DNA from 3 places in the Nodularia sp. UHCC 0506 genome. Region 3 is predicted to be linked to each of the others. Evidence: predicted binding sites of a transcription regulator. Region 3 holds the regulator's gene; each other region holds the start of a gene.
What was found. Region 3 encodes NtcA, which controls nitrogen genes in cyanobacteria. Its sites were predicted from a motif close to TNTGTANNNNNNNNTACANA; they were not measured.
Positions count from the first base shown of each region.

Region 1 (7,427 bases), on a different contig from region 3:
AGCACTGGACGACCAGGTCCAGTTTTGATTGATGTGCCTAAAGATGTGGCTTTAGAAGAATGTGACTATGTACCCGTGGAACCGGGAACTGTGAAATTAAGGGGTTATCGTCCCACTGTGAAGGGAAATCCTCGGCAAATCAATGCGGCAATTAAGTTAATTCGTAACAGTAGCCGTCCCTTATTGTATGTTGGTGGTGGAGCGATCGCCTCTAACGCCCACTCAGAAATTAAAGAACTAGCTGAGTTATTTAATATCCCAGTCACTACAACCTTAATGGGTATCGGTGCATTCGACGAGCATCATCCCTTGTCTGTGGGAATGTTGGGAATGCACGGTACTGCTTACGCTAACTTTGCCGTGACAGATTGCGACTTGTTAATCTGCGTTGGTGCGAGATTTGACGATCGCGTTACTGGTAAATTAGATGAATTCGCTTCCCATGCCAAAGTCATTCACATTGACATCGACCCCGCAGAAGTTGGTAAAAATAGAGTTCCTGAAGTCCCGATTGTCGGTGATGTGCGTCATGTCTTAGTTGACTTGTTACGTCGCTGTCAAGAAACAGGCATTAAACACATACCACACAAAAATCAAGAATGGTTGAATTTAGTTAACCGTTGGCGGCAAGACTACCCCCTACAAGTGCCTCAACATCCCGATAGCATTTCACCCCAAGAGGTGATTGTGGAAATTGGTCGCCAAGCCCCCCACGCGTTTTACACCACAGACGTTGGTCAACATCAAATGTGGGCAGCACAATTCCTGAAAAATGGCCCCAGACGTTGGATTTCTAGTGCTGGGTTAGGAACAATGGGTTTTGGTGTCCCGGCGGCTATGGGTGCAAAAGTCGCATTCCCTGATGAAGAAGTCATCTGTATCAGTGGTGATGCTAGTTTCCAGATGTGTTTGCAAGAATTGGGAACACTAGCACAGTACGGTATTAATGTCAAGACTGTAATTTTAAACAACGGTTGGCAAGGGATGGTGCGCCAGTGGCAACAAGCCTTTTATGGTGAGCGTTATTCATCTTCCAATATGGAAGTCGGGATGCCAGACATTGAGTTTTTAACCAAAGCTTATGGCATTAAGGGCATGGTAATTAGCAGTCGTGATCAGTTAAAAGATGCGATCGCACAGATGATAGCACATGATGGCCCCGTTGTGGTTGATATTCGAGTCACCAGAGACGAAAACTGTTATCCAATGGTAGCCCCAGGCAAAAGCAACGCTCAAATGATTGGTTTGCCTATACAGCCACCAAAAGCCGTAGTCGAACCAGTTTCCTGTAGCCATTGCGGGACAACAAACCCTCCTACCCATAACTTTTGTTCTGAGTGTGGGACTAAATTATAGGTGATGTACCTGAAATAATTTAGCAGAGGTTCAGATCCCCGAATTCTTCAAGAGGTCGGGGATATTTCGGTTATTGCTATAGGTGCAAGATGTTGGCATAGGAACAAATCCCTTGCTTTTTTGTCATAGAAAAAAATTACGAATTACGAATTACGAACTACGAATTATATTAATGTCTAAAAAAATTACCATTGGCTTATTGTCGCTGTTTCTGATTACTAAAATTGCTGTCACCCAACAAACAGCCAAAGCACAAACACCAGTCACACCGGCAATTACCACAAACACAATTTGTCCCGCCCAGTTAAAATCAGCCGTAGACACCATCACAAATAGCCCGGAATTTAGGCGAGTGCGTTGGGGAATTTTAGTCAAAAATCTCGCTAATGAACAAATTCTTTATAGTCGTGATGCTGAAAAATACTTTAATCCAGCTTCTAACACCAAATTATTAACAACAGCCGCAGCATTACAACAATTGGGTGCAGATTTTCGCATTCGTACCTCTGTTTATCAAGATGGCAATGGTGTTTTGCGTGTAGTCGGTAGAGGAGACCCCAGTTTAAAAGTACCACAACTGCAAGAACTAGCTAAACAATTACAGCAACAAGGAATTACGCAAGTTAACCAGTTGATTGCTGATGATAGTTATTTTCAAGGTGAAATTATTCATCCTAGTTGGGAATGGGAAGATTTAGCGGCTTATTATGGCGCGCCGGTTAACAGTTTAATTGTCAATGAAAATGCTTCTCTATTGACGGTTTCGCCCCAAACCATAGGAAAACCATTACAACTCAAATGGAATGAACCGGTGGAAGCATATCAATGGCTAGTGGAAAATAATTCTATAACTACTCAAAAAGATGAATCGGGTTTTGTTGCAGTTAGCCGGGGTTTAAGAGGGCCAATGCTGCGAATTCAAGGACAGATGGCTGTAAATTCTAACTCTACTATGAGAGCGGTCGCTGTTTTTGATCCCGTGCAAAATTTCTTGCGTCACTTCCGCCAAACTTTGGTGAAATCAGGAATTTCTGTGAATCAAATGTCATACGGTACTAGTGCAAAAAATGACCGAGAACTAGCCGCAGTGGAATCACCATCTTTATCTGAGTTGTTAAAAGAGACAAATATTAATAGTAATAATTTGTATGCTGAAGCTTTATTAAGGACTTTAGCGATTAAACAACCAGAAAAAACTAATCAAACTACAGCCGACGCAGGTTTAGCAGTTGTCAAGACTACTTTAACTCAATTAGGAGTAGATCCCACAAGTTACATATTAGTAGATGGTTCTGGGTTATCTCGCAAAAACTTAATTAGTCCCCAAGCTTTGGTGCAAACTTTACAGGCCATGACAAAATCACCACAAGCAGAAATTTTTCGGGCTTCTTTACCTGTTGCGGGTGTTAGCGGAACATTAAGAAATCGTTTGCGTGATACTCCGGCTGTAGAAATTGTCCAAGCCAAAACAGGTACTATGACAGGTGTAGTTTCCCTCTCAGGATATGTGAATGCACCCAATTATCAACCTTTAGCTTTCAGTATAATTGTCAATCATTCTGAACAACCAGCTAGGGTTGTGCGCCAATCAATAGATGAAATTGTCGTTTTACTAACACAATTACAGCGCTGTTAACACAAACAAGGATAGCTCTTCCTCTGTGCGCCTGGTGCGTCTCTGCGTGAAATCAACTCATAATTCCAACTTGTCCCGCAAAATTCCCTGAATTATGTCTTGCACTGCTGCTTGAGTTAAACTACCATCAACCCTGACAATTCTAGATGGATAAGATGCAGCTAACTCGGCATATCCTTGCTGCACACGCCGATGAAAAGCGATAGTTTCTTGTTCAATCCGGTCTAATCCTACTCCATCGCCTTGTTTTCTGGCAAGTCCCACTTCCACATCAACATCTAGCCAAATAGTTAAGTCACTTTCTAACCCAGAAGTGGCAATATAGTTAAGTTGATTAATTAAACTCATGTTCAAACCCCGACCATAACCTTGGTAGGCAGTGGTAGAATCAGTATAGCGATCGCACAATATATATTTCCCCTCTGCTAAATTTGGTTTCAGTTCTTGTTCAACGTGTTGCGCCCGGTCAGCAGCATACAATAATAATTCTGTCACCTCAGAAATTGATTTATTCTCGACTTTCTCCAGTAAAAGGCGGCGGAGATGTAAGCCTAACTCTGTTCCTCCCGGTTCACGCGTTACAACCACGGAGATACCTAAATGTTGCAACCATTCACAACAAAACTGCATTTGGCTAGTTTTGCCGCAGCCTTCTACCCCTTCAAATACAATTAACTTGCCACCCATGTTTTTAAGTTAGTTTAAATATACTGGTTTATGAACATTTGAATTAAGTTTGACCCGGAGGCTTAACTTTACCTCAAATGAATTAATTTTTATAGCCGTAGTCATATCACTGGGAACAATGCTAAACGCTTAAAGCTTTGAATTAACTGGGTTTATACTCATAACTTAACCTTTTGCTAGAGCAAGACTCGGTTTGCGTTTAAACACTGGATATCAAAGCAATTCTACAAACAACAATCAATGTTTTTACTTTAGTTTTTATACACAAAAAAGCACTTGAGAATTTGGATTACTCAAGTACTTTTCTGTAAAAGCATATACCAGTTCACTTGTTTGATGCCACATTTGCAAACGGCAAGATTTCTTGACGAGAAGCATTGCCAGAATTACTTGTAACAAACATTGTGTGAAGTGGTAGCACTCCTTGCACTATATCAATAGTAGCTCTTCTAGGATAAAATCGAACATTTTATTCGTGACAGTTTATGAACTAAACTTAGTTATAAATAATGCACTGTGCTTAGTCGCCATTAAAACTCCACTCTTCTTGTGTCAGAGCTACCCTGTATACACAAATGATCTAATCATTACCAACCTGAGCCAGTAGTCAGTAGTCGTATGACCGGACTAAAATAGTGGCTGATAATTTTCCCGGTTCTGGGCTGGCTAAAATTCCACAATAAGGCACGAATTTAGCTGTGTCAGTCCACCACTGACATTATTCCTGTTTTAATCTGAAGCAGATTTGGCAACACTCCACCAAGCTAAACCATAGGATTGAGTTGCTTCGTTGACCTGTTCACGAAACTGAACACGGATTTTATAGTTTCCAGTAGCCGGAACGGGGCAGAAAATATGTTCTACACTGTCAATTTTACTGACTGATGAGCAAGCAACACCAGTATCTGAATTTTGAGCATCTGCCTTGATTAAGTATAGGTCGAGGTTATTCAAACCGCGATCGCTAAAACTTTCATCCACATCATATCTCTGGTTTTTATTTGTATCATTTAACTCCACTAACCGATTCCAAATCAGAGTAATATTCACAAAACTGTCCTTTTTTAAAGGTTTATCCAAGGCATAATCCACCGTAGATCCAACATCTACCGTGCCATAATTCCAACCAATACTACGGACTGTACTTGATGCTCGCCATTGACCAGAGCTAAATTGCTGATAAGCCCGAAAAGTATTTAAATGACCAGTTCCCATTTGAGCATCCAAAGGAATTTGGGAATCTTGATAAGCATCAGATTTTAACCAGTTTTGATTTTGTTTATCAATCAGCGTCCGAGTCATTCCCAGGCGTAAGCCATCACCACTATCTTGCAGCTTGTCGGCGGAATTCAATAATACAGCCTTCATCACTTGATGACGGCGAGCATCAATACTCCAATTACGTTGTTGATTTTGTAGTTGTCGGTCACTAAATTCTTGCAACAAAGCCACAGTAGCCGTAACTTGAGGCGCAGCAAAGCTTGTTCCTGTCACCTTATTCAACTTACCATCTGGATTCAGCATCGGAATATTACTTCCTGGTGCAACCAAACCAATAGAACGACGACCATCAATATTAAACTCCTTACCAGCTAACCGAGCCGTAGCACCCTGGTTAACAGCCGCCAAATTAGAAACGTCAACTTTATTAAAAATACCTCTTCTGGGGGATGAAAAAGCAACGTTGAGTCCGTTATAATTATCTGTAGGAATAGGAATACCCCCTCTGCCTTGGTTCCCCGCGATCGCATACAAAACATCATGAACGCGACTAGACCAATCAAGACATAAAGTTAGTAAAGCATTACCATCTAAAACCGCATCAGGACGTGGGTCACGGCTCAGAGGTTCACCGAAGCTGAAGTTAATAGCACGGACATCATCACCATTTTGTAAGGCTATATGTTGTGCCGTCAAACACTCTTCCGCTTGCCCCATGTTTCTTGTAGAACCCACAGCAGACGAATACAACTGCGCCTTTGGAGCAACTCCAGGAAAAGCTTTGTCTCGACTGACCATAACACCAGCAACATTATAGGCGTGTGAGTCAACAGCAGTATTAGATTTAGCCGGTCCATCGCGCATAAACACACCCGCTAATGATACGGCACGATTTTGAGATACAGCCTTATCCCAGCCAAACATTCCCGGACGACCAATTTCTACCTGACCAATAGCAATCTTGCGCCCCAGTAAATTATAAGGAGGTTGGTGTAATCTCAGAGCATCAATGCCATTAGCACCTAAAGGATTTTGTAAAGCTGAAGCTAATACAGGCGCACTTAAACAAGAAGCACTCAATCCCCAAACTATCCAGCTTAGTTTTTTACCCATTGTCTAGTTGTTCGTAATGAGTTGTTATTAGTTATTGTTTATCAAGATAATTTTTTTTGCTTCCCTGTTCAGGAGTATTTCTTTCGTACTTTTAACCGGGTGGGATCAAAATTATCAGGATTGGCTCAATATTTTGTTACAATGCTTACAGACGAGAACGCTTTAAAACCCACTAACCATGACCCAAAAACCAGCTCAAAAGCCCATTGTGATCTCTCCATCTATCTTATCAGCCAATTTTAGTCGTCTAGGCGACGAAATCCGGGCTGTAGATGCCGCCGGAGCAGATTGGATTCATGTTGATGTAATGGATGGTCGCTTCGTACCTAACATTACCATCGGTCCTCTGGTTGTGGAGGCGATTCGCCCAGTGACAACCAAACCACTGGATGTCCACTTAATGATTGTAGAACCAGAAAAGTATGTAGAAGATTTTGCTAAAGCGGGAGCTGATATTATTTCCGTACATTGCGAGCATAATGCTTCCCCCCACCTGCATCGAACATTGGGACAAATTAAGGAACTAGGAAAGAAAGCTGGCGTTGTCCTCAACCCCGGTACTCCTTTAGTGCTAATTGAACACGTTCTAGACCTATGCGACTTAGTACTGATTATGAGCGTTAACCCCGGTTTTGGAGGTCAAAGCTTTATCCCCGGTGTGTTGCCAAAAATTCGCCAATTGCGCCAAATGTGTGACGAACGCGGTTTAGACCCCTGGATTGAAGTCGATGGGGGACTCAAGGCTAATAATACTTGGCAAGTTTTGGAAGCTGGTGCTAATGCAATTGTTGCTGGTTCAGCTGTATTTAAAGCCCCAGATTACGCTGAAGCTGTGTCATCTATTCGTAACAGTAAGCGTCCTGCGCCAGAATTGGCAAAGGTTTAATATTTCGCCAAATAAATAAATTTCAGTCACTTGAGAACCTCCCCAATTGAATTCGGGAGGTTCTATTATTTTATTCTATCGTCGGGGATAACGGCTATTTTCTATTCAAATCGGTGAAATTATTGTCAGAAATCCGGGCTAAGATTTAGTTTCCTCTGTCTGCGCGTCAATGACTGAACTCCAGTCATCATTTTTCACAGCTGCTTCGAGTTGAACCTGACGTTTTGCGACACTCGCATCCACCTTTTCTATTCCCTGAGACAAACTTGAATCAGCCATTGCTTTCCGCAATTTTAACTTTTTCTCCTCATAAGCTTGGCGTTCCACCTCTGACATTACCACCTTAGCTGCCTCACCTACCGTACTCGCCCACATTCCACCTTCAGCAGCATTTCCAGGTGGTGTAGTTTCTAGTTCTCTAATCCAAACATCTTGCAAATCTTCCATATCTTGACGTTTGGGAAACTTAAAAGTCTGCACACGCACAAAAGCGCATTTTTGCTCACCATATTGGCTAACATGACTGTT
Region 1 is NZ_JAYGHH010000014.1:728-8,154, forward strand. Features, by position in the region: gene ilvB (biosynthetic-type acetolactate synthase large subunit) at 1-1,356, shown strand, start outside; gene dacB (D-alanyl-D-alanine carboxypeptidase/D-alanyl-D-alanine-endopeptidase) at 1,529-2,992, shown strand; gene tmk (dTMP kinase) at 3,050-3,679, opposite strand; gene VB654_RS10840 (S8 family serine peptidase) at 4,409-6,013, opposite strand; gene rpe (ribulose-phosphate 3-epimerase) at 6,192-6,899, shown strand; gene VB654_RS10850 (GIY-YIG nuclease family protein) at 7,038-7,427, opposite strand, start outside.
Region 1: rpe (ribulose-phosphate 3-epimerase) is a predicted target of NtcA. The motif match lies at 6,146-6,165, and genes of this name have one in related genera.

Region 2 (12,353 bases), on a different contig from region 3:
ACAACAAGAACATCTCAAAAACATTATTGCCGAAATTCATGAACAAGGCATTCCCACCGCAGATACTCAGGATTTAATTGAGTTTCGGGCTGCTATAGAAAATTTAGATAAAACTTATCGGAATTTCCAAAAGAGTTTAGGGAAAGAACCACTTAAAGACCGTCGGGGAGATGTGGTTAGTGATGTGGTGAAAGACGAACTCACTTTTAAAATTCTCAACTGGAATGAGTGGACTTTACTATTTAATAAAGCTAACAACGGTAATATCACTATTGCCGAATTTAAAGGTGCAGCCGGCAAGTTATTTGACCGAGGAAATAGAGTTAATAGTACTCTACCAACGAAAAGTGAGGATTTTTATCCAGCCTTTGCTAAAACTGTGAAGGAGTTAGAAGGTTTTGCCCGCGATCGCATTCATCAAGCTGTGGTAGATTTATTAAGTCAATTATCTCATCATATAGCCGCAGAACGCGATCATTTACAGGCGAATCTTTCTCCTGAAATGGAACCAGAAATTGAAACAAAGTTTGGTGTGGAAGAAGCTGATATCTTTTACAAATTACTTTTAGGATGCGATCCTAATCAATGGCAAGAGGCAATTATATCAGAAATTAATAGCAAGGAACAGTCAATTTCACCAGAAATTATGTTTCCTTTGGCGCGTAAAGATGAAAAACACAATATTGGACAAATCTTTGATTGGTCTCCTGAAAAAAGCTCAGATTTACCCAGAACTGGGAATCATCAACTTTTTGTGTTACGACTGCGAGATGAAATAATTGCTAGTGCTAGTCTGCATTTGGTGCAATATGTGAGTGAAATTAATCAACAGGTGAATGCTGAATTGGAAGGTATTTTGGATCAAGTTATTCCAACTTTGCAAAATCTTTCTAAAAAGGAAGCTTTACTCAGATATATTGCGGCGGGAAATTCTCCGGTTAAGGTGGCTATTCCTACTTGGTTGCAGATTCTTTCTCAGGTTTCTACTAGTTCTTATACGGATGAAAGTTTTTAGGATGGATGAGAAACAAACCACAGAGGACACAAAGGAAGAATGAAGAGGGGAGTTTTACTACAGATAATTAAGTAGTTGATTTACAAGTTAGATAATATAAGGAGGCATAAATGGCTGTAGAAATTCGGCTTTCACCTAATTTTCAAGTGCGTGCTAGGGAAAATGAATATTTGGAATTACCTACTATTCAATTAGTTGCGGCTGGGGATAATGTACCTCATATTGCGAGAATTAATTGTATTGTTACTGGTACTCCAGAGGATTTAGCTATCCAAATTAAGAAGGCATATAAACCTTTTGATTCTGTTACTCCTAAAATCTCCCAAATTGGTCAATTAGAACAATATCCTTGTAAATTAGAGCGTCCTTTAAGTGAACCAATTAATTGCACTTTGGAGGTAATTGTTGAGTATTTTGATTCTGATGTTTTAGGTGATCCAATTCTATCTGAACCTAGACAAAGTGGGGCTTCATGTTATCTGTGGTCTCCCATAATTTTTGAAGAAGAAATAATTGATTATGATGCTGTTAGTAGTCCTATAGAAATTAGTAAATATATTGATAAAAAAAGCAGCAATAAACCCCAAAAAAGATTTCCAGGATGGTTTGCTTTAGATTTTGGTACATCCAATTCTACAGTTACACTTTTCGACCCTATTGAAGTGCCAATTGCGGAAATTTTACCGAAAGAACAAGAAATCCGCTTGCGCGATCGCATGGTAGAATGGTTAAGTTCTCCGGCATCGGTGGCTTTACCTGATGTCAATTCTCACGACTGGGACAAGTTTATTGCTGACATTAGCAAAAACTTAGAAATTGAACCCCATCAGCTGCGAGAAGTTTTTGAAAGTGACCAAAAAGAAAGATTTTTAGAAGCGATTCGTCAAGTGGAATTATGTTTAGGTAATAGCGACAAATTCCGCCGGGCGGTAAGCAAAAAACTTTACCAAATCTACCATGAAGTTTTTCGTGTACCTACCTTAGAATCACAAAATTTAATCCCTGTCGTTTTAGATATTAATCGTCGCGATACAGAAATGCCCAGTGAATTGGAAGTTTCTAGTTTGACAGATTTACAGTTACGAATGGGTAGGGAAGCTAGGGATAACAGAAAAAAAGCCATAGCCCAAGGTACAAGCGTTTCTTTAAAGGAAATTATCAGCAGATTTCACCATTCACCCAAGCGCTATTTTGGACAGGATCGCAATTTCTCAGTAATTTTGGATGATCAGGAAGAAATAATTAATGTTAACGAACTCATTCAAGCAGCTTGGGCGCATTTAATCGATTTAACTGAAGATTATCGCCAACGCGCTAGACGTAGATTTTCTGAGGGCGATTTTCTCACAGCCGTTGTCACATACCCCACCGTCGCCCCGCCATTAGTGCGTAAGGAAGTGAAGGAATTAGTCGAACAATTGGGTATTGATGACGTACAAACGGCTTATGATGAAGCGGTATCAGTAGCTATATTCTTTTTGTGGCGAGAATTTGGCGGGAATCTCAACATTGGGATTGAGTCATTTAAAACCCGTTGTCGCAAAGTCGAAAATAAATGGTCACAAAATGTCTTGGTTTTGGATATTGGTGGGGGAACTACAGACTTAGCTTTAATTGAATTGACTTTGGAAGATAAAACTCCTAATTTTGCTGATCATGAAGATAGAGGTTTAGGAGGACGTTACTATAAATTGACTCCGAAACTATTAGGTTCTTCGGGACATTTACAGTTAGGTGGTGAATTAATTACCCTGAGAATATTTAGATTATTGAAAGTAGCGATCGCTGATTTTATTTTAACAGCAATAACTACAGGTGACATCGAAAGCGAAAAATTAGAAGATTTAATTAACTCTGAATTAAATGAGCGTTTTTTAGAACAAGGAAAATTCAAAAGTGGTAGCTTATTAAAATGTTTAGACAAAGAAAATCCTGACGGTGATACTGGTTATAAAGATGCCTTAGATACTGCCGAAAAAGTATTACCAACTCGATGGCAACAAGCACCCCAACGGCTACAAACCTTTTATACTCTCTGGGATCATGCTGAAACTGCTAAACTTAAACTTGGGCAAAAGCCACCAGCAGATTATCCTGTTGTCACTTTTACTATTTCTGAACCACAAATTTCTGAAATCTTAACTCAAAGTGCCATAAAATTTCAAATCAGAAATCCAGATAATATTTGCGTAATTCTAGACAACCAACAATTTGAACGCGCCGCCGCTTCCACCATTAAAGAAGGAATTGGCATTGCTAAAGGACTAATGGAAAGTCGCTTAGGTTTCCAAGACCAAAATATAGATTCTTGGAACACACATAAAGTTGATTGGTTAATTTTATCTGGCAAAACCTGTAATCTCGATTTAGTCCAACGCCACATTTATCAAGAATTTAGCAACTCTCCTTATTTCGTCTGGAACCCAGAAAGAATTACCTTTGTTTTGGAATTTACCAAACTAGCCACTTCCGCCGGTGCTTGCTACGCCGAGAAACTGCGAAGGCTGAGGTTTGACCCAGAAGAGTCTAAAGAATTGCTCAGAAAAGGCGCAAATCAGTTAGAAATAGATGTAAAAAACCTATTTTATTATCTACCTTGTAACTTCAAACGCAAAACCCAAAGCAACGAACTTTTACCCATATTTAAAGCCGGACAAGAACTTTATCAAATCACACCCTCAGAAACAGCCGCTAAAGTGCGTACAGAATGGCAAGGGATACAATTAACTAATATTATTTACCGTCAAGATTACGAAGAAGGAGACTTAAGACTCTGGGGTAGTTTTGACGGCAAAAACCTAATGAAGAAACTCGGAATGCAAGAAGCCGAATTTCTGAAAAAAATCAAAGTCCAATTTGAAATTGACCAAACTTTGCAATTTAATGTTTTACTTTGTCAAGGAAACCCCCATTATTTAATAGACGTTCCTGGTATTGACGTAGGTGCAGCACTATTAGCAGCTTCCGAAACCTCAGCCCTATTTGCTGATGGTAAATTAAAGTGGAATATTGCCTTAGAAAGACCGCATCAAAACTTAAATGATGGTGACATTGCTATCAATGTCATTGAATCTGCCACAGTTGACCAACCAAATGCTTATCATTTAGTATTTGAAGTTGACAAAGATGAAAGTAAATTCCTCAGAGAATTTCACTATCTCCATAGTAGCGACAATCAGCCCGAAAACGGTTTAGTTAGTAATCCTTTACCACCCTTTCCTCAAACAAGTCAGCACACTTTTTATATTTATCAAACAGATACTACAACTAATAGCAAAAAATGGATACGAATTGGGGCATTAAGTAAACCAGACATCACCACAGATTACCCGTGTAAATATTGTGTAACTCTCGATAACAAAGGGATTCTCAGAATGCACGCCGGAGAAGTTCCCTATTGGACATCCACAAGCCAAGAATGTCTCAAACAAGCCGGATGTGTTTATCGTGCGGAACTAGAACTGCAACCCAACGAAGTTGATAAAGAACGCGATCCCTTTTGCGGTATACATTAAGCATTTCTTCCCTCTTTCTTTCTTTCCTTCTTTCTTTCTTTCTTCTTCTTCTTCCCTCTGCGTCCTTCTTCCAAAGGGAGAGGCTAGAGCCAAGGCGTACTTGGCGGTATGCGCTGCGCGCACGCTACGCGAACGTTAAAAAATTGACTTTCCCAAAAAGTTATAACCTAACTGAACCGTCTTAACTTTAGTGTCTATTGCGGGAGAAAAAAATAAATTTTATAATGAATATTCATGCACCAAATACGTCAGTTATTAGCAATAGAAAACTCAGAATTAGCCAAACTCCTAAAATTTAGCCTGTACGGACTAGAAGCCACCTTAAATCAAGCCCGCACAGAATTTCCCCTTGATCCTGGAACAGAAATATGTGACGAATTACTACAAGAAATCTCCAACTTATTGCAACCCCAGCCAGAGTCTATTCCAGAAAATATCCTCCTCCAGATATCATCTCCAGGAGAGTTAAAACTGATTCATCTCCGAGAAGCCTTTGTTGCTGATACTGAACTCAAAGTATATTTAGGCAATTCATCACTACAAAGCCAAACAGATGCTGATTTATGGCACGAAATTCACCGAAAACTGCTGCGAGTTCCCGAAAATTTAGCCACAGCTTGGCGACAAAAGGCTTTAGAATTCGCTCACGGAATTGGTGCTTTAGCAGATAATTTGCATCTACATCAATTGCCTTTTAGCCGAGATGAAATTATCTACCCCGGACTTAAAGGTGCTGTAATAGCCCCAGGATTATCTCTGTCTGAAAAAGCATTATTAAAAACAGGAATTAACCCAGTTGCAGAATATGGAAATTTATATTGTCTAGCTGGTTTCGTGCATCTATTTTTGAGATTTATAGACATAGATCCAGATTTACATCATGCCTTGAAAAGCGTGTTTAGCTTTGATATTATGCCTTTACAGTCTCAACCAGAACAAAGGACTCAATATATCAATACTTTAAGCGATCGCTGGCATCGCATACAACAAGCTGAGTCAAATTCTGATGAATTATTCAGTTTGCGTGCATGGATAGACATAGATGAAGCCATACATTCCCTCGTATTTATCCCTCCAGTCGAGCGTTATTCATGGTGGGGAAACTTACAGCAAGAATCACGACGCATTTTGAAAAAAATTGCTCAAACGGCGATTAACCTGGGTTATGACGTGAAGATTCGCCAATTATCTGGACTCTACGCCGATGTCTGTAAATTTTCCAAAGACGACCTACAACTGAACTGTGGCGGTGTTCCTGGAGAAATTTTAACTTGTCTGCGGGTTTATGCACGGATTAATCAAGAAGAAACTCCAGGACGGGTAATTTTTCGCTCATTGCGTTAGATACAGCTATTTTCATTTGTAATGGATTATTTATTAACTTATTGATTACCAGCAAAAAACAGGGGTGACACAAAAGCCACAATAATTCCCACCAATACAATAACTTGAATAATTCTCAGAGAAAAATTACTTTCTATTAACTGATTAATTTCAGCACTACTAAAATTATTGGGAAAATTACTCGACCAACTACGCAAACGACTATACCAGTTTCTCGGACTATCTCCTGGGCGGAATTTCCCTGACCACATTGATAGTAACAATGGCGCACCACCCACTTTAGCAGACATCAACAAATGAATAGCTAAACAACAAACCATGATCACCCAAGCAATGAGATGGAAATAATACCACAGGTGATCAAGTTCACCTATAGGAAGCCATTCTTCCTTCATCATTCTGCCAGAGATTACCGCCAAAACCGAGGCAATCAACATCAGAGTATTAACAATACGTTGTAGACTCATCCACCAAATTGGTTTACCAACCTGTGTGAGTTTTTGGATAGAGTCTGGTTGTAATAGCCGCTTTTCTCCAGCATGAAAGCTATAAAGTGTGAACGCTGGTAATAAAAGTAAGAAGAATAAACCCAAAGTACCGTGAATATCCTGAATGGGAGCAATTTTGGGAACGGGGATTTTACCAAATCTTTGGTCAAAGGTGTTGTAAACTAAAAAGCCGGTAATGATTGCCGTAATTACTAAAATTCCACTGATGCCATGCAAAATTCGCAACAACAAAGGCTGATAGGGGACTGAACGGCTCATAAGCTGATTGATAACGATTTTAAAAGGCTCATTTGGTTATAGAATATCTCAAAAATAAACCCTTGTGAATCAAAATCTGCTGGTTACAGTGAATAACAATGACTTTTAAGATGCGCCATTAAATTTCGCATTAGGGTTGAATAATTAAATAAAAGAATTAAAGAAGTTAAAATAAATAGATATTAGGTGATATACTATCTCTCTCACTCACCCTGGTTTTATGGGACTGCCAATTGTTGCTATTATCGGTCGCCCGAATGTGGGCAAATCCACCCTGGTTAATCGTCTCGCCGGGGAACAAACGGCGATTGTCCACGACGAACCGGGTGTGACACGCGATCGCACTTATATGCCATCTTACTGGCGCGATCGCGATTTTCTAGTTGTAGATACAGGCGGTTTAGTCTTTAACGACGATACCGAATTCCTGCCATTGATTCGCCAACAGGCACTCACAGCCCTTACACAAGCCAGCGCCGCTATTTTGGTTGTAGACGGTCAAACTGGCCTCACAGGGTCTGATCAAGAAATTGCTACATGGTTACGCCAACAACCAGTACCTGTTTTACTGGCTGTAAATAAATGTGAATCCCCAGACCAAGGCGCAGTTCAAGCCTCGGAATTTTGGGGATTAGGCTTGGGCGAACCTTACCCCATTTCCGCAATTCATGGTAGTGGTACAGGCGAATTACTCGACGAGTTAATTAGTCACATCCCCATCGTTACAGAAATAGCAGAAGATAACGAGATTAAAGTAGCCATTATCGGCCGCCCCAATGTCGGCAAATCCAGTTTATTGAATTCTTTTGTGGGTGAAGAAAGGTCAATTGTTAGCCCCATTTCTGGGACAACACGCGATGCTATTGACACCGTAATTTCACGGAATGAGCAAGTCTATCGCTTAATTGACACCGCCGGCATTCGCAGAAAAAAACAAATAGATTACGGTACAGAATTCTTTAGTATTAACCGTGCTTTCAAAGCAATTCGCCGCGCCGATGTAGTTTTAATGGTCATTGATGCCTTAGATGGAGTCACAGACCAAGACCAAAAATTAGCCGGGCGAATTATTGACGAAGGTCGAGCTTGTATTATCGTCGTCAACAAATGGGATGCGATTGAAAAAGACTCATACACCATTTACGACTACGAAAAAACAATAGAAGCCCGGTTACACTTTACAGAATGGGCAGAAATCATTTTTGTCAGTGCCTCCACAGGACAACGGGTAGACAAAATTTTAGACTTAGTGAATGAAGCAGCTGAATCACACAAACGCCGTGTGAGTACATCTGTAATTAACGAAGTCCTGACAGACGCTGTGAGTTGGCATTCGCCCCCAGCTTCTAGGGGTGGTCGTCAAGGCAAAATCTACTATGGGACTCAAGTGGGCATCCAACCCCCAACCATTGCCCTATTCGTCAACGAAGCCAAACGCTTTAATGACAACTACCGCCGCTACATTGAAAGACAATTCCGCAAACAATTAGGGTTTAAAGGTACACCCATGCGTTTACTTTGGCGCAGTAAAAAGGTGCGAGAGATGGAAGTTGGTAGCGTCAATAGAGCGACTCGCGTTAAGTGAGTGCTGAGTGCTGAGTGGGGAAAGTGCTGAGTGCTGAGTGCTGAGTGCTGAGTGGGGAAAGTGTTGAGTAAGTTTCTTTACCCCTGCTCCCTGCTCCCTGCTCCCTGCCACTGCCAACGGCGATCGCTGACTTCATGCCCGGCTAACTCGTTTCTTTACCCCTGCTCCCTGCTCCCTGCTCCCTGCCTAGTAGAGAATTACGAATTACGAATTACGAATTACGAACTACGAACTACGAATTACGAATTACGAATTACAGCCCCTGCCCCTTAAGGGTTATATTTCAGGGTATGTCAGGTCAAAATAGTGAATACAAACCCTGATATTCTACTACCCAGCATTCAAATATGGATTTATTGCGATCGCTACCACTTGGACTGTACTTAGAACAACCGCAAACTTGGCTACATAAACTCGATCCTCGTGTCAAAATTGCTTGGTTGATGAGCTTTCTAACTAGCTACAGCTTTGCTAATAACGAGTGGCGAATACTACTGGTTGCACTATTAATTATTTTTACTGTCATCGCCAGAATACCCCGGCGAGTCTGGAAACAACAAATGGGCTGGCTGTTAACCCTAGCACTGTTTGTTTTCCTACTAATCAGTATCAGTCCTGATGGTTTGGGTGTACAATATCAGCCACGCCTACCCACTAACGAACAAGTATTAACTCAGCCAGCAAACGCCAGAAATACCGATATTATCCCAGCCGCAACAGGAGGCGACAGCAAAGGCTACAGCTACATCCTATTTCATAAAGGGCCAGTTAAAGTAACTCGCCGATCCATCGATTTGGCTATCAGAGTCAGTACGATTATATTCACCGTAATTTACAGCAGTAACCTATATTTGCTCACAACCGCACCAGAAGAAATTACGACTGCAATAGAAAGCTTAATGCAACCCCTACGACGCTTCAAAGTCCCCGTCACTGAAATTACTCTAACCTTAACTTTGTCCTTGCGATTTATTCCCCTAGTTCTCGAAGAAGTACAAAATTTAATTCGTTCTGTCATGACTAGGGCAATTAATTGGAAAAAACTGGGGTTAAAAGGCGCAGTCAAAGTTGGAATGACAGTCGCAGAAAGATTGTTAAAGAATCTCCTCTTACGTGCCGAACAAATGGCTAGTGCAATGATGGTGCGCGGTTTCACCAGTCCCAACGAACATCAAGTCAAATGGCACGAATTACGCCTCAAAGCTAGAGATTGGTTAGCGATCGCTATGCTCACACTATTCTGGGGTGCTAGAATAGTATTAGGAAATTTGGCTTAACCTCATCATCCCCTTGCCCATTTTGCTCCATAGAGCGATAATTATGGCAATATGGAAAAGAGCCAAAGCAGACAGACATAAGTAATTGCTTTTCTGATATCTTGTGCATTTCTACGCTTCTACGGCCAGCTTCATCTGCCTATTCAAAACACAATCAAGGTTTTGAACACAGCCATTCAATGGCCAGAATCAGTGATTTTCCCATAAGTTAACCAAATATTCTGGCGAAAGGGGTGTATTATCTTCTGAACATTTGTACTGATCTGCGAAAAGATATATATACTCCTACCTTGACTATTAAATGAATCCAGAAATCTCAGAAACTTACATAAATCATCCAACTTGGGGTTTGCTTTATCGGATCTGTATGGTCGATGAGAACCAGGATCTGTTCACTACACTTTATGCCCAACGGTTGTTTTTTTTGGTTGCAAACGACATTAAAGGGATCAAATTCCAGTCTATAGGACGTACTGAAGCTCGAATGTTGTTAGAAAATCGCTTGCGTACTCTACGCCGCAGTGGTCAATCCCAAGAGTATGAGCAACTTCAGAGTGTTTTCCAACGTACATTCCAATGACCAGTGCCATTAGCGAACGTATTACCACTATTAGGGAATCACTACCACCTTCAGTCCGGTTAATTGCTGTCAGTAAGACATTTCCGGCTGAAGCCATTCGCGCTGCTTACAACGCCGGAATTCGTGACTTTGGCGAGAACCGTATCCAAGAAGCTGCCAGTAAACAAGCCGAGTTACAAGACTTACCGGATATTACCTGGCACTTTATTGGACGATTGCAAAGTAATAAAGCTAAAAAAGCCCTGGAATTATTTGATTGGATTCACTCTGTAGACAATTTGAAACTGGCGCAGCGCTTAAATCAATTAGCGCCACAACTAGGAGTCAGTCCTCAAGTTTGTCTACAAGTAAAAATTCTTCCTGACCCCAATAAGTCGGGTTGGAGTGTGGCAGCACTACTCGCTGACTTATCTGACCTCAACCAATGTAAAGATTTGCAAATTCAGGGTTTGATGACAATTCCGCCTTTAGGCTTGAATGAAACTGAAACCATGAATGTATTTAATGATACTGCCAAATTAGCCAGAGAAATTCAGCAGCAAAACTGGTCACACCTGAAAATGCAGGAACTTTCAATGGGTATGTCAGGAGACTATCGCCTGGCAGTACTAGCGGGATCAACGATGGTACGATTAGGAACTATCTTATTTGGTCAACGCACTTAGGCTGTAAGCTATCCTGGAAATCGGCGGAAATCCTCTGGCTGAAGAGGGTCTGCGGTATAATCTTCCATCGATTTAGTCCTTAGTTCACCATCGTTAGTCCCAATGAATAATGACTCTCAATGCCTTGTACTTTAGCTGGGGTATGAGTTGATCTTTGGTTCTGGGATCAAAATGAGGAGGAATAAAATACAGAGGTATTTTTATAAATGCTGTGTGTTATCATACCATTAATTAAGTAGCCACTGAGATTAACCCTCAAAAAAATGCGGGAGAAAGTCATCTTTATTTCAAACAATCATTAGGCTATAATCTTGACTCATTATTGCGTGTGAGTTAATCTACAGGCGTTCCCCAAAACGTCAATTCATTAACCCTAGTTGTAATAGAAGCTACAGACAGCGATAAAATTATTAAGTCGTCTGAACTTTGTAGCAATCAAGTCTGGTTACATTAACTAATAGCCAAAGCAATCAGGGTAACTTTTATCAGGAGCATAAGAATGAACAACATATTTACGAAACTGCGAGACTTTGTAGGTCTGAATGAGCAAGTGGAATACGAATATTACGAAGAAGAAACCGATACAGATCCTGGTAACTACCAAAACCTTTATCAAGAAGAAAATCCCCAAACAGCACCAGCAGAAGCCACTGCTCAAAATCGACGCTGGCGGGAACCCATGACTACAATGGGTGATGATGTAGCCTCAGGAACAAAGTCTACGATGGGGAATGTGATTAATATGCCAGGAGCGATTAACGGTATTTCAGAAGTGTTAGTACTTGAGCCGCGTACATTTGAAGAAATGCCCCAAGCAATTCAAGCCCTCAGAGAGCGTAAGTCAGTTGTTTTAAACTTGACCATCATGGACCCGGATCAAGCACAACGAGCAGTTGATTTTGTCGCTGGTGGGACTTACGCCCTCGATGGACATCAAGAGCGAATCGGAGAAAGCATCTTTTTGTTTACGCCTAGTTGTGTGCAAGTCAGCACCCAAGGTGGAGTTATTCATGAAGTACCACAAACGCCCGTTCGTCCTTCACGTCCCGCAAGTACACCAAATCAAGCCTGGGGCAACGACGTTAACCGCATGGTACAGTAACTGCAAATTAGTCAAAGGTTCAGAAACCAAAATTTTTGACGATTGTACGGGCGGGTTTAATGAAATATGGTATTGTATAGCAACTGCTAAGGCTGTTAGGTCAGTGTTAATTGCTTGAAACCCCTGAAGCAAAAGGGTTTATACCCAGCATTCAGCACTTTTCCATACCATAGATTAATAGGTTAAACCTGCTCTTATTGACGATTGACTATATAACTGAATGACTATTAAATTTGGCTTAATTGGTGGCGGAGTCATGGGAGAAGCCCTGTTATCCCGCCTGATTGCGCGGGAAATCTATCAACCATCAGAAGTTATAGTTAGCGAACCCCTACCGACACGCCAAAGCTATTTGCGACAAAAATATAATGTAACTGTCACTACAGATAATGGACTGGTTTTTACGGAAGCTAACGAAGTAGTATTTTTAGCAATAAAACCACAAGTATTCAGTGCGATCGCTCAAGAATTAGCAGACGTTCTGACTATTCAAATTTCGCCTT
Region 2 is NZ_JAYGHH010000004.1:51,805-64,157, forward strand. Features, by position in the region: gene VB654_RS04710 (proteasome protein) at 1-1,015, shown strand, start outside; gene VB654_RS04715 (molecular chaperone) at 1,126-4,530, shown strand; gene VB654_RS04720 (hypothetical protein) at 4,765-5,874, shown strand; gene VB654_RS04725 (cytochrome b/b6 domain-containing protein) at 5,913-6,641, opposite strand; gene der (ribosome biogenesis GTPase Der) at 6,862-8,226, shown strand; gene VB654_RS04735 (hypothetical protein) at 8,219-8,362, opposite strand; gene VB654_RS04740 (energy-coupling factor transporter transmembrane protein EcfT) at 8,574-9,503, shown strand; gene pipX (transcriptional coactivator PipX) at 9,805-10,083, shown strand; gene VB654_RS04750 (YggS family pyridoxal phosphate-dependent enzyme) at 10,080-10,748, shown strand; gene VB654_RS04755 (cell division protein SepF) at 11,248-11,850, shown strand; gene proC (pyrroline-5-carboxylate reductase) at 12,071-12,353, shown strand, end outside.
Region 2: VB654_RS04755 (cell division protein SepF) is a predicted target of NtcA. The motif match lies at 11,125-11,144, and genes of this name have one in related genera.

Region 3 (12,353 bases):
TTGCAAAGTTTAACGAGTACATCTCACACAGTGAGTGCAGATGCAATGGAAGTAGAAAGATTAGAAGCGGCATTGAAATCTTGGACTATGCCACTGCAATATCAACTGGTAGGAAAACCGTTATTTCGTGCCTGTTTTCAACTGCTTCCGCCTGCGTCTGGCACAACAGATTGGATATTGGCATATTTTCTCCAAGCTGCCGATGATCCCAATTTCTTAGCAGATGCTAAAAGTATTTGGAATCACCCAGTTGAACAGTTAGTTTATCACAATCGCACCATTGATCAACCCCAAGAAACTTTATTGCGGGGGTTGGGGTTAGCTTCGCGATTGTATCCAGTTATTGCACCTAGTTTAGAAACAGAATATCCCCAATCTTGTCGCCTCAGTGCATTACAAGCTTATGAATTGATTAAATCCGTTGCTTGGCGATTTGAAGATAGTGGTTTGGGGGTAATTTTGCCTCCTAGTTTAGCTAACCGTGAAGGATGGGCGAATCGTTTGGGATTGAAAATCAGTGCTGAAACCCAAAAGAAAAAACAGGGACGTTTGGGTTTACAAAGTTTACTAAATTTTCAATGGCAATTAGCTATTGGTGGACAAACTATTTCTAAAACTGAGTTTAATAAACTGGTAGCTTTAAATAGCCCACTAGTAGAAATTAACGGTGAATGGGTGGAATTGCGCCCCCAAGATATTAAAACTGCACAAACGTTTTTTGCTTCTCGTAAAGACCAAATGGCACTTTCTTTGGAAGATGCTTTACGTCTAAGTTCTGGCGATACCCAAGCCATTGAAAAGTTACCTGTGGTTAGCTTTGAAGCATCTGGGACATTACAAGAGTTAATTGGGGCTTTAACCAATAATCAAGCTATTTCACCCCTCCCCACACCTGCCAATTTTCAAGGACAATTACGACCTTATCAAGAAAGAGGTGCGGCTTGGCTGGCTTTCTTAGAACGTTGGGGTTTGGGTGCTTGTTTGGCTGATGATATGGGATTGGGGAAAACAGTTCAGTTAATTGCCTTTTTACTGCACCTCAAGGAACAGGATGCACTAGAAAATCCTACTTTACTTGTTTGTCCAACTTCTATTTTAGGTAACTGGGAACGGGAAATTAAAAAATTTGCTCCTACTCTCAAAGTTTTACAGCACCATGGCGATAAACGTCTTAAAGGTAAAGCATTTGTAGAAGCAGTCAAAAAACACGACGTAATTATTACCAGTTACTCACTCGTTCACCGGGATATTAAATCTTTGCAGAGTGTCGATTGGCAGACAGTTGTATTAGATGAAGCCCAGAATGTTAAAAATCATGAAGCTAAACAATCACAGGCTGTAAGGGAATTAAAAACTACATTTCGGATAGCTTTAACAGGAACACCAGTAGAAAATAAACTGCAAGAATTGTGGTCTATTTTAGATTTTCTCAACCCTGGGTATTTGGGAAATCGCCAATTTTTCCAAAGACGGTTTGCTATGCCAATTGAAAAGTATGGTGACACTGCATCTTTAAATCAATTACGGGCTTTAGTTCAACCGTTTATTCTACGTCGTCTAAAAACAGATCGTGATATTATTCAAGATTTGCCAGAAAAGCAAGAAATGACGGTTTTTTGTGGTCTTGCTGCTGAACAAGCTGCACTTTATCAACAAGTCGTGGAAGCATCTTTAGCAGAAATTGAATCTGCTGAGGGTTTGCAGCGTCGAGGGATGATTTTAGCTTTACTCGTCAAACTTAAACAAATTTGTAATCATCCAGCCCAATATTTGAAAGCCTCGACATTAAAAGAACATAGTTCTGCTAAACTGCAACGGCTAGATGAAATGCTAATGGTAGCTTTGGAGGAAGGCGATAGGGCTTTAATTTTCACTCAATTTGCTGAATGGGGTAAGTTATTAAAAGCCCATTTACAGCAAACACTTGGGAAAGAAATATTCTTTTTATATGGTGGAAGCACTAAAAAACAACGAGAGGAAATGATTGACCGTTTCCAACAAGACCCTCAAGGACCCCCGATTATGATTCTTTCTTTAAAAGCGGGTGGGGTAGGCTTGAATTTAACTAGGGCTAATCATGTCTTTCACTTTGATAGATGGTGGAATCCCGCAGTGGAAAATCAAGCGACAGATAGAGTATTTCGTATTGGTCAAACTCGAAATGTGCAAGTGCATAAATTTGTCTGTACTGGCACGTTAGAAGAGAAAATTCATGACATGATTGAAAGTAAAAAACAATTGGCTGAACAAGTTGTTGGGGCTGGTGAAGAGTGGCTAACTGAAATGGATACAGACCAACTACGTGATTTACTCATTCTTGATCGTAGTGCGATAATTGAAGAAGATGAAGTTTAAAGAACAAGAAAGTAGTATAAGAACCCCACCCCCAACCCCCTCCCATATCAAAGGTTTATCCTTTTCGGGGGGATTGAGGGGGGTGCGAGGAGGGGGCTATGATATAGCTTATATGATTAGGAAAAGCCATATGAAAATAGCACCGCAATTAAAGCTTTTTTCTAATTTTATTTAGATAACAAGATGACAAACAAGATAGACCATGACCGCTTATTCAAAGAACTAATATCAAATTTTTTCATAGAATTTCTAGAACTATTCTTTCCTCAAGTTCTCGAATATGTAGACACTACATCAATTACATTTTTAGACAAAGAAATATTTACGGATGTCACCGCAGGAGACAAATATGAAACAGACCTAATAGTTAAAGTTAAATTTCTAGGTCAACCGTCTTACTTTGTGATTCATATTGAAGCCGAATCAGGTGCAAGACCGAAATTTAATCAAAGAATGTTTCGTTATTTTGCGAGATTAGATGAAAAATTGGACTTGCCAATATATCCGATAGTTATATTTTCCTACGACTCACCCAAAACCGTAGCCGTGAATAACTATCAAATCAACTTTCCTGATTTTGAAGTGCTAAAATTTAATTATCAAGTAGTGCAACTCAATCAACTCAACTGGCGAGACTTTTTAATTCGTCCAAATCCAGTTGCATCGGCTTTGATGTCAAAAATGAATATAGCACCAGAAGATAGGCCAAAAGTCAAGGCAGAATGTTTAAGGTTATTAGTTACCTTAAAATTAAATCCAGCCAAAATGCAATTGATATCAGGGTTTATTGACACATATTTGAGATTGAATAAAATAGAAGAAGAGAAATTTCAAGTAGAAATAGGTACATTAATCAAAGAAGAGAAGGAGGAAGTTATGCAAATTGTCACCAGTTGGATGGAAGAAGGAATTGAGACAGGCATTGAAAGAGGCATTGAAAGAGAAAAAAATTTGATTCTCAGGTTAATTAATAAAAAGTTTGGCCAAATTGATAGAGAATTAGAAACTGAAATCAGAAGTTTAAATATAGAAGTTATTGAGGCTTTAGGAGAGGCAATATTTGATTTAAATACTGTAGAAGATTTACAAAGTTGGTTAAATAATTTACAACAAGTTTAAGCTAGGTAGATATGGCTTGCCATAAGCCTTTTATTACTAGGATTTTGCTTGTATACCTGAGCCAAATTTTTGTATTTATTTATGAATAACGATACCTTACAAGCAAGTAGAGAATGGTGGTCACAAAAGTGGCTAGAGTTACTGGATTCTTATCGGTTTAAAAAGCGTTTGGAACGAGCGAGAAATTATTCTCGTCAAGGTAATGTTTTAAATATTGAGTTTACAGGGGCAAAGGTTTTAGCTAGAGTCCAAGGTAGCGAACCTGAACCTTATAAGGTTTCTCTTTCTATTGACCATTTTAGTGAGGAAGAATGGGGTTATGTGATTGAAACTATGTCCCAAAGGGCGATTTTTGCAGCCAAGCTGTTAGCTGGGGAAATGCCTCAAAATATTGAAGAAGTTTTCACAGCTAATGGTCTGTCTTTATTTCCGTTTACACTTGCTGATGTTCACAGTAAATGCTCTTGTCCTGATAAAGCCAATCCTTGTAAACATATTGGTGCTGTATACTATCAGTTAGGCGATCGCTTCAGTGAAGACCCTTTTGTACTGTTTCAATTACGCGGCCGCACTAAAGAACAAATTATCAGTGATTTACGTCAGCTACGCGGTGCTAAGGTCGAAGTGACAGCACCTAAAACACCTGATATTAAACAAACGACAACGACTCACCCGCAATTTTCTGTTAATCTTGGTGATTTCTGGCAATATCATGAACCTTTAGAATCTTCTTTGGTGGTGATTACGCCGTCGAGTAGCGAAACAGTATTAGATGTATTGGGGGCGATTCCTTTAGCGAAAACTGAAGAAGGATCAGTAACCTCAACATCTGGTGATGTGGTGACAAAATATTTAGATACTGTCTATAAACAGGTAAGTCAGCAAGCAATGTTAGCTGCGATGAATATGGGAGGGGGTTGAGGTCTGAGGTGGGAAAGATTGTTGCAGGTTCCAAATTCTTCTAAACTGACTAAATAAGTTTTAAATCTCAATAGCCCCTCGTGATGGATAACGATTCGGAATATATCAGGGAAACGGAAGCTACTCGTGTCCGTGTACTCAGTGAAGCACTACCTTACATTCAACAATTTGTGGGTCGGACTGTTGTGGTGAAATATGGTGGTGCAGCTATGAAAGATAGCACCCTAAAAGACAAAGTAATGCGGGATATTGTCTTTTTATCCTGCGTTGGCTTGCGTCCCATTCTGGTACATGGTGGTGGTCCAGAAATTAATAGTTGGTTAACTAAACTGGGTATCGAAGCACAATTTAAAAATGGTCTGCGTGTCACCGATGCGCCCACTATGGATGTAGTGGAAATGGTTTTAGTCGGTCGAGTTAATAAGGAGATTGTTTCCCTCATTAGCCGGGCTGGGGGTTTGGCGGTGGGTCTTTGTGGTAAGGATGGTAATTTGATTACAGCCCGTCCCCAGGATCAAGAAGGTATTGGTTTTGTAGGGGAAGTCAGTAGTGTAAATATTAAAATTTTGGAAACTCTTTCTAGTAGTGGCTATATTCCGGTGGTGTCTAGCGTCGCTACAGACGAAAAGGGACAGGCTTACAATATTAACGCTGATACGGTGGCTGGGGAAATCGCTGCCGCTTTGGGTGCGGAAAAGTTGATTTTACTGACTGACACGCCAGGTATTCTCAAGGATTACAAAGATCCATCTAGCTTGATTCCTAAAGTCGATATTCGCCAAGCCCGTGAATTGATTACCAATGGTATAGTTAGCGGTGGGATGATTCCAAAAGTGAATTGTTGTGTGCGCTCGCTTGCCCAAGGCGTAAGTGCAGCACATATAATTGATGGTCGCATTCCCCACGCCCTACTCTTAGAAGTCTTTACTGACGGTGGTATTGGTACTATGATCCTTGGTTCCCAGTTTTCCTAAAACGGTGAATAATCTGAGTTTAAATCGGGATAGTTCAAAATTACGCGCGTTTTTGAAGCGCTGCTGCTAGTAGATCGTCCTGTGGATCTGACACGATGTCGATTCATTCTCACCTGCGATCGCACAGCGCTGTTACCAGCAGATCGCCTCCTCAATGGTGTATTTTTCTGGGAATTATGATTAAAAATCACGGGATTAACTAGGGTTGAGTTCCGAAATATGGGATTAATTAAAGTTGAATTAATCAACCCAGAATTAGGGTTCACATTTGGCTTAAATACAGGATAAGAGTGATAGTCGCGATCGCTGCTGCGTCTGGGAATTAACCCTGTGCTTGGATTGACAGGCATGGGGGTAGGAATCGGACTACCATAAATAAAAGAACCAACAGCAGGCGGCTGATTAATTCTCACAGTGTTATTAATGATGATGACACGCTGGGCAGCCACTGGGGTAATTGTAGCGCTGATGACAGAGCAAATTATTCCTATTCCTAGCCAATTCAGTTGTAAATGCTTGATTTTTAGCATATTTTTGCTCACCTGCATTTGATAATCTGAATTTTTTTCAGTAAATAGCCGCAGCTACTTGGTTAAAATTTTAAACGTTAATCAACTTCCATTTTGTCAGCTTTTCAGAAAATTCTCAAAAAATTGCTGACATCGACAAATTTCAAGCAGTGCTGATTGGTGTGTAAAACGTGAGTACAGAAAGTTTAGAAATTGCCAGAAGTCGTTATCAGGCTGGAAAACTTAACTTTGAAAATGGGAAATATCGAGAAGCTGTAGAAAACTTGGAAAAAGCCAGCGCCTTGTTATCTCGAAATTCTCGCCTTGGAGGTGAAGTTGAACTCTGGCTGGTAACAGCTTATGAAGCAGCTGGGCGGACTGAAGAAGCGATCGCTCTTTGTCAACAACTCCAACGTCATCCTTTCCCAGAAACCAGCAAACAGGCAAAAGAGTTACTTTACATTTTAAAAGCCCCGAAACTCCAACGCCCCAGTGAGTGGATGACGGAAATCCCAGATTTAGGCACATTGTCTGATAATGATGCCAAAATTCGGGCATCTGGAAATTACGCAAAAGCTTCTCGTCAAGCACCTACTGAACCAGAATTAGCAGACCTTAGCCAAGTGAATACCCAAGATAATCGCTTTATTGGGGTAGCACTAATTGTTATTGTGTTAACACTCTCGTACTTGGCTTGGTTGAGTTTTTAGTTTTTGGGAGATTATGATGAATTATTCTATTTTCAGAAAGATTTTAGTGAGATTCACCAAAGCATTCAGTTTTGTGTTAATCAAAATGGCATTATTCATCAAGCTGATCAGTCGGAGTCTCATTCGTCGGATCTTTCCGATCAAAAATCCTATTTTGTGGCTGGTTCTGTTATCATCACTGCTGCTAACCGGTTGTGTTGATTACGATGCCGGTGTTACCTTCAATAACTCAAATAGTGGCGAAATCGTACAACATATTAAACTGGGAGAACGACTCACCAGCTTTAGTGGTGACTATGTATATGAATGGTTACATAGCATAGAACGGCGCACCCGTCAACTAGAAGGTAAAACTCAACGGATTTCTCCAGAAGAAATTATTGTAAAAATTCCTTTTAGTAATGGTCAAGAGTTGCAAGAAAAATTCAACGATTTTTTTAACTCTCGGACTAATCAAAAAGCTGAGGCTTTGCAGAAAGCATCTACATCAGAATTACCGAAAATTGAATCTAATTTACTCATCAATCAGAACAATTTTGTGCTGTTAGTGAGGAATCGCTTAATTTATGATTTAGACTTGCGATCGCTCTCCTTAATTGCCAGCAGAGGTAACGTATTATCTGACACTGGTTCAATTCTCGATCTAGAATTTAGCATAAAAACCCCTTGGGGAGCTAGAAATATTCAACGAACTGAAACCGCTATCAATCCTCAAAAGCAAGGTAAGCAATTAGTATGGCAACTCCAGCCAGGTCAACTCAACCACATAGAAGTTATTTTCTGGCTACCTAGTCCCCTGGGTATTGGTGGTTTGTTAATTATCCTGTTCATCTGGGGAGGAATTTACCTGAGATATACCTTTATGCCAGATCCCAGAGTTCAATTTGCATCTGATACCAAAGCAGCAGCCACGGAATAAGAAGCAATTTTAGATTTCAGATTTTAGATTACATGACAATCCAAAATCCAAAATTATTCATGGTGATAAGCGCTCAATTTTCCAACTGTGATTATCACCGCGAGTATACAGCAAGCGGTCATGCAGACGACTGGAGCGACCTTGCCAAAACTCAATTTTGCTGGGGATGACTCGGTAGCCTCCCCAATGAGGTGGTCGAGGAACTTCCTGATTTTTATATTTTTCCTGAAATTCCTGCAATTGTTGTTCTAAAACTTCTCTCCCCCAGATTACCTGACTTTGATGAGAAGCCCACGCACCTAAACGACTATTGGGTGGACGCATCTCAAAATAACTATCAGACTGTTCTGGGGCAATTTTTTCGACTGTCCCCACAATTCTGACTTGACGTTCCAATTCCGCCCACCAAAAAACTAAAGCTGCTTGAGGATTTGCTGCTAGTTCTTGTCCTTTATGACTGTTGTAATTAGTGAACAAAACAAAGCCCCGTTCATCGAAATCTTTCAGTAATACCATTCTGGCTGAAGGCTGACCATCTGGTGTAGCAGTAGCCAGAGTCATCGCATTCGGTTCAGGAAGTTGGGCTGCTAGTGCTTGTTCAAACCATTTTTTAAACTGAATAAAGGGATTAGGGTTAATCTCGGCTTCACTCAAACCTTCCAAGGTGTAATCTTTGCGAAGGTCTGCTACGGTCTTGTCCATGTCAATTTGTATATTTTAGATAAGTTTGGTAAATAAAAGAAGTAGCCTATTGATTGGGCTGTTATCCCACACGTGACATAAAGCATTGTGAGTGCCAAACGTCTTCCAGAAACTACCGCCCATGTCAGAATTATCCGTCAATCGTGGCAACTCGGCTTTCTTGAGGGGGAAGTAAGTGCGGGTAGCTTTGAGTGGCATTTTAAATGGCATTTTCGCCGAGGAGAACTGTCTGTAAAGCCGTCCCAAGGTCGCGCCCTGATTAAAGAACCTCTCGGTCGTTTCTTAGAACAGCAAGATTATCAGCTAGAACCTGGGGGAGATTATGCTTTTACTATTAGGGCTGAACTTTAGTCATTGTTAATGGGTCAATCTTCAACACTAGTAGTTAGGCGATTTAAGTATCTTTCAATTAAGAGGAGGGCAACTATGTCGTCTATGGGTCTTGGTGGCTGTCTCATGCCCTGTGGTAAGAGTTTTGTTAGCCCTTTGGGTGGATACATCTGCCAGTAGCGATCGCGTGCTTCTAAGGTGCTGTAACGCTCATCAACTAAAATTATACTTAGCTGCTCGATCAAGGCCTCACGCAGTTGCTGTTTCCACTGTTTAGAGGTGGTTTGATCACCCATGACTAATAAGGAGACGGGAAACTGTTGACGCAGGGTTTCAATGGTGGCGATCGCCTTTTGTGCTGTCACAACCTGGTGATAGTACAATTGCCGATCTAGTCCCATGACTGCTAAACCACACTTATCTTTACCGGGATCAAAGCCCAAGATGACTGGTTGTGTTGGTGAAAATTCACTAAAAGTCATAAAAAATACACTTAAATTATTTGAATCTTCTGTTTATTTCTTAAGTGCTAAAAACAACTACGCCGTTAAAAATTGCCAATAACTTAATTCTTAAAGGGCCTGCTGTATAAGTATCCTCCCTAGCGATCGCTTTAATTTCTAATGGTTGCTCATACTGTCTTAATTGTAAGAAAAAGCGTAGATGAGAGCCTTCTCTTAACACACCCTCGACAATCCCGGCATTCCGCGCCCGAAATTCCGCAGCCGAAATGATCAAATCCAGTCTTTGCGATAGCTGATAGGATGACATAATTTTGGGATTAGCAGTAGTTGTCGCTAGTACCTCGCCTTCGGAAAAAACCAATTGATTTCGGGCTGCATCCGCAAAAAATTCTATCTGGTCTTCTCCCCTCACATAATTGCCAGCAGAGAAGATTCGCACCACATACTCTCGACCGTCGTTAATTTGCTGGCTGAGTTGCTCTACTCTTTGTTGAGTAATACCCAGTAACTCTTTATTTGTCGGTTTTTCTCCCGGTTCTGTTAATTGAATATTGGCATTCTGGTTAGCTATTTGCAAAAGCTGCATGACTGCTTGACGAGCTTCACTGGCTTGATTAACGCGAACCACGTTCGCAGCTAAAACTTGATTGCGAACCAGTGCTAACTTACCTAGACGCAGGTCACGGTATGACTGATAAAATTTTTCTAGCCTTGCTACTTCTTGTTCTAAATAATTCTGTTGTTTTTCCAATTCTTTGAGGCGAGATTCCCTTGTGGCTATCACTTGCTCTCGCGAAGCAATTTCTTGATTGCGTTTTTTGATCAATCCATCCAATTGGGCAATTTTGCGATCGCGTTGGTTAATAGCTGTTTTAGCTTCTGCGTACAGCCGTTGCCGTTCTGCTCGGAGTTCCTCAATCGCCCCCTGCAATGTCTCTCTCTCATCATAAACACTTTGCAGTTCAGTTAAGGCTCGTCGATACTGGCTCACCAGTTCAGCTAACTGGTTTTGGGTGCGTTGAAGTTGAGTTTGTGTGGCTTCTTGTTTCGCGTTAGCTGCTTGCAAGGATTTGTTAATTACCTGTAAGTCTCGCTGTGCTTTGGTTTGCTCAGTTCTAGCTGTACTTAACTCAATCTCTACTTGACTTTTTTCAGTTTCGGCAGTTTTTAGCTGTTCCCGCTTATTTCTCAGGTCTTTTTGAATATCTTCAAGCTCAAATACCCCTTGGCGCAGTCCTTTATCAGCTGCAAATAAGATTCCTAATGTTGATGCCGAAATTAACCCACCAGTAAAAATAGTTACTAGTACAGCCGTTTTTTTCGGACGCAGGTTAAATAGTGAGAGGCGTGCTTTGCCAACTCGTGTGCCAATGCGATCGCCCACGGTGGCAATTACGCCCCCCAAAATTAAAATTGCTGCTATCAGGATGTACCCGGTGGTCATCTTCAGCTACCGTTCACCTAGTGTGCCGGAGGCATAATGCTTCCAGATACAGCCTACTACTTTCATTCATTACCTTTTGATATTCCCACTATCACCATAGTGGAATTCTACAAAGATTTTGCTTTGTATCGCAATTATCGAGGCGTTAAACCCTGTTGGTTTAGGTGTTGAGCGTTTATTTGACCGTAGTCTACACTTAGGCTTTAACGTCTTTACTGACCCCCTGATTTTACCATATTCGAGGGAAATTCAAGTGAACTGCTTACTTAAGGTGACAGGTTTATGCACGGTAATCTTCTTTTTGTGGATTGAAATCATCTGTTTTTCACGCAAGTCCCCTAGTAAACGAGTTACAGTTACACGAGTTGAACCAATTGCTTCTGCGATCGCCTGATGAGATAACTTCAAATCAATCGTAATCCCATCAGCACAAGGAACCCCAAAATCACGACAAAGAATTAACAGAAAACTCACCAGTCTTGAACCCATATCACGGTGAGCGAGAGTTTCGATCATCATCTCTGTTTGGAGAATCCGCGAAGAAAGGCCTCGCAGCATCAACATAGATAATTCTGGATTTTCCTTAAACGCTTGCTCAACCTGTTCAATTGGCGCTGACAGTAACTCTACAGGTGTAAATGCCACCGCATGATAGAATCTATCGGATTTATTTCCCGTCAGTAATGACAACACACCAAAAACACTATTTTCCCGCAGCAGTGCTACCGTTATTTCCTCTCCTGCCTCATACACCCTGGAAAGTTTCACAGCACCCTTTAAAAGAAAATAAACTCGTTCAGCAGGATCGCCGGGAAAAAATATTGTTTTATTGCGTTCAAATGTTTCTACAACTGGAGGAAATGCTCCGGTCGCCATCTGACGAAATACATTTGCTAGGGCTTTATCTTGTGTCACGATCATCTCCCTTCCCCTACCCAATGCCGGAAAAACAAAAACTGATTACCTAAGAATACACCTGAAAAATCAATAAAGCACCGTCAACCTTTCTGTGCATTCCTATACTCAAAGCCACAACTTCGCAGTTATTTGTTCATAATGATACATAATTTTTGATGTTTTTAGCGAGTAGTTGTTATAAGTTCTTGCACAGTTGTGGTCATCAGGTTTTTTCCCCAAAAATTCACGATATCTTGAGAATATCTTCAGGATTATCTGGAGAAACTTTTCAAAAAACAGTTCTCCTAATGATCATTTTTGCAAAAGTTGTGCAGAACTAAGACAAACTCGCCTCAGATTCTAGTATGCTCCTAATGATTGATCACATTCACAATTTTTATGCTGAATCTGACTGGAAAAAACGCCTTAGTTACAGGGATTGCCAACAACCGTTCCATTGCCTGGGGGATTGCTCAACAACTGCACAAAGCCGGGGCTAACCTGGGTATTACCTACCTGCCAGATGAGCGCGGCAAAATGGAGAAAAAAGTGGCGGAGTTGGTGGAACCTCTCAACCCCAGTTTATTTGTTCCCTGTAATGTTCAAGATGATGCACAAATTGAATCTACCTTTGCCGCCATCCGGGATAAGTGGGAGAAATTAGATATTCTCATCCACTGTTTAGCCTTCGCTAACCGAGATGATTTGACTGGCGATTTTAGCCAAACCTCACGTTCTGGTTTCAAAACGGCGTTAGAAATCAGTACCTATTCGCTAGTGCAGTTAAGCGGTGCGGCCAAACCCCTCATGACAGAAGGTGGTAGCATTATCACTTTGACATATTTAGGCGGCGCGAAAGCAATTCCTAACTACAACGTCATGGGAGTAGCTAAAGCCGGATTAGAATCTAGTGTACGTTATTTGGCTGCTGAACTGGGGCCAAATAACATTCGAGTCAATGCCATTTCTGCCGGGCCGATACGTACATTAGCTTCTTCAGCAGTAGGCG
Region 3 is NZ_JAYGHH010000006.1:156,384-168,736, forward strand. Features, by position in the region: gene VB654_RS06880 (DEAD/DEAH box helicase) at 1-2,355, shown strand, start outside; gene VB654_RS06885 (DUF4351 domain-containing protein) at 2,539-3,474, shown strand; gene VB654_RS06890 (SWIM zinc finger family protein) at 3,556-4,395, shown strand; gene argB (acetylglutamate kinase) at 4,476-5,369, shown strand; gene VB654_RS06900 (hypothetical protein) at 5,366-5,899, opposite strand; gene VB654_RS06905 (tetratricopeptide repeat protein) at 6,070-6,588, shown strand; gene VB654_RS06910 (DUF3153 domain-containing protein) at 6,605-7,507, shown strand; gene pdxH (pyridoxamine 5'-phosphate oxidase) at 7,565-8,209, opposite strand; gene VB654_RS06920 (DUF3146 family protein) at 8,297-8,560, shown strand; gene VB654_RS06925 (pre-16S rRNA-processing nuclease YqgF) at 8,575-9,021, opposite strand; gene VB654_RS06930 (DUF3084 domain-containing protein) at 9,062-10,447, opposite strand; gene ntcA (global nitrogen regulator NtcA) at 10,697-11,368, opposite strand; gene fabI (enoyl-ACP reductase FabI) at 11,744-12,353, shown strand, end outside.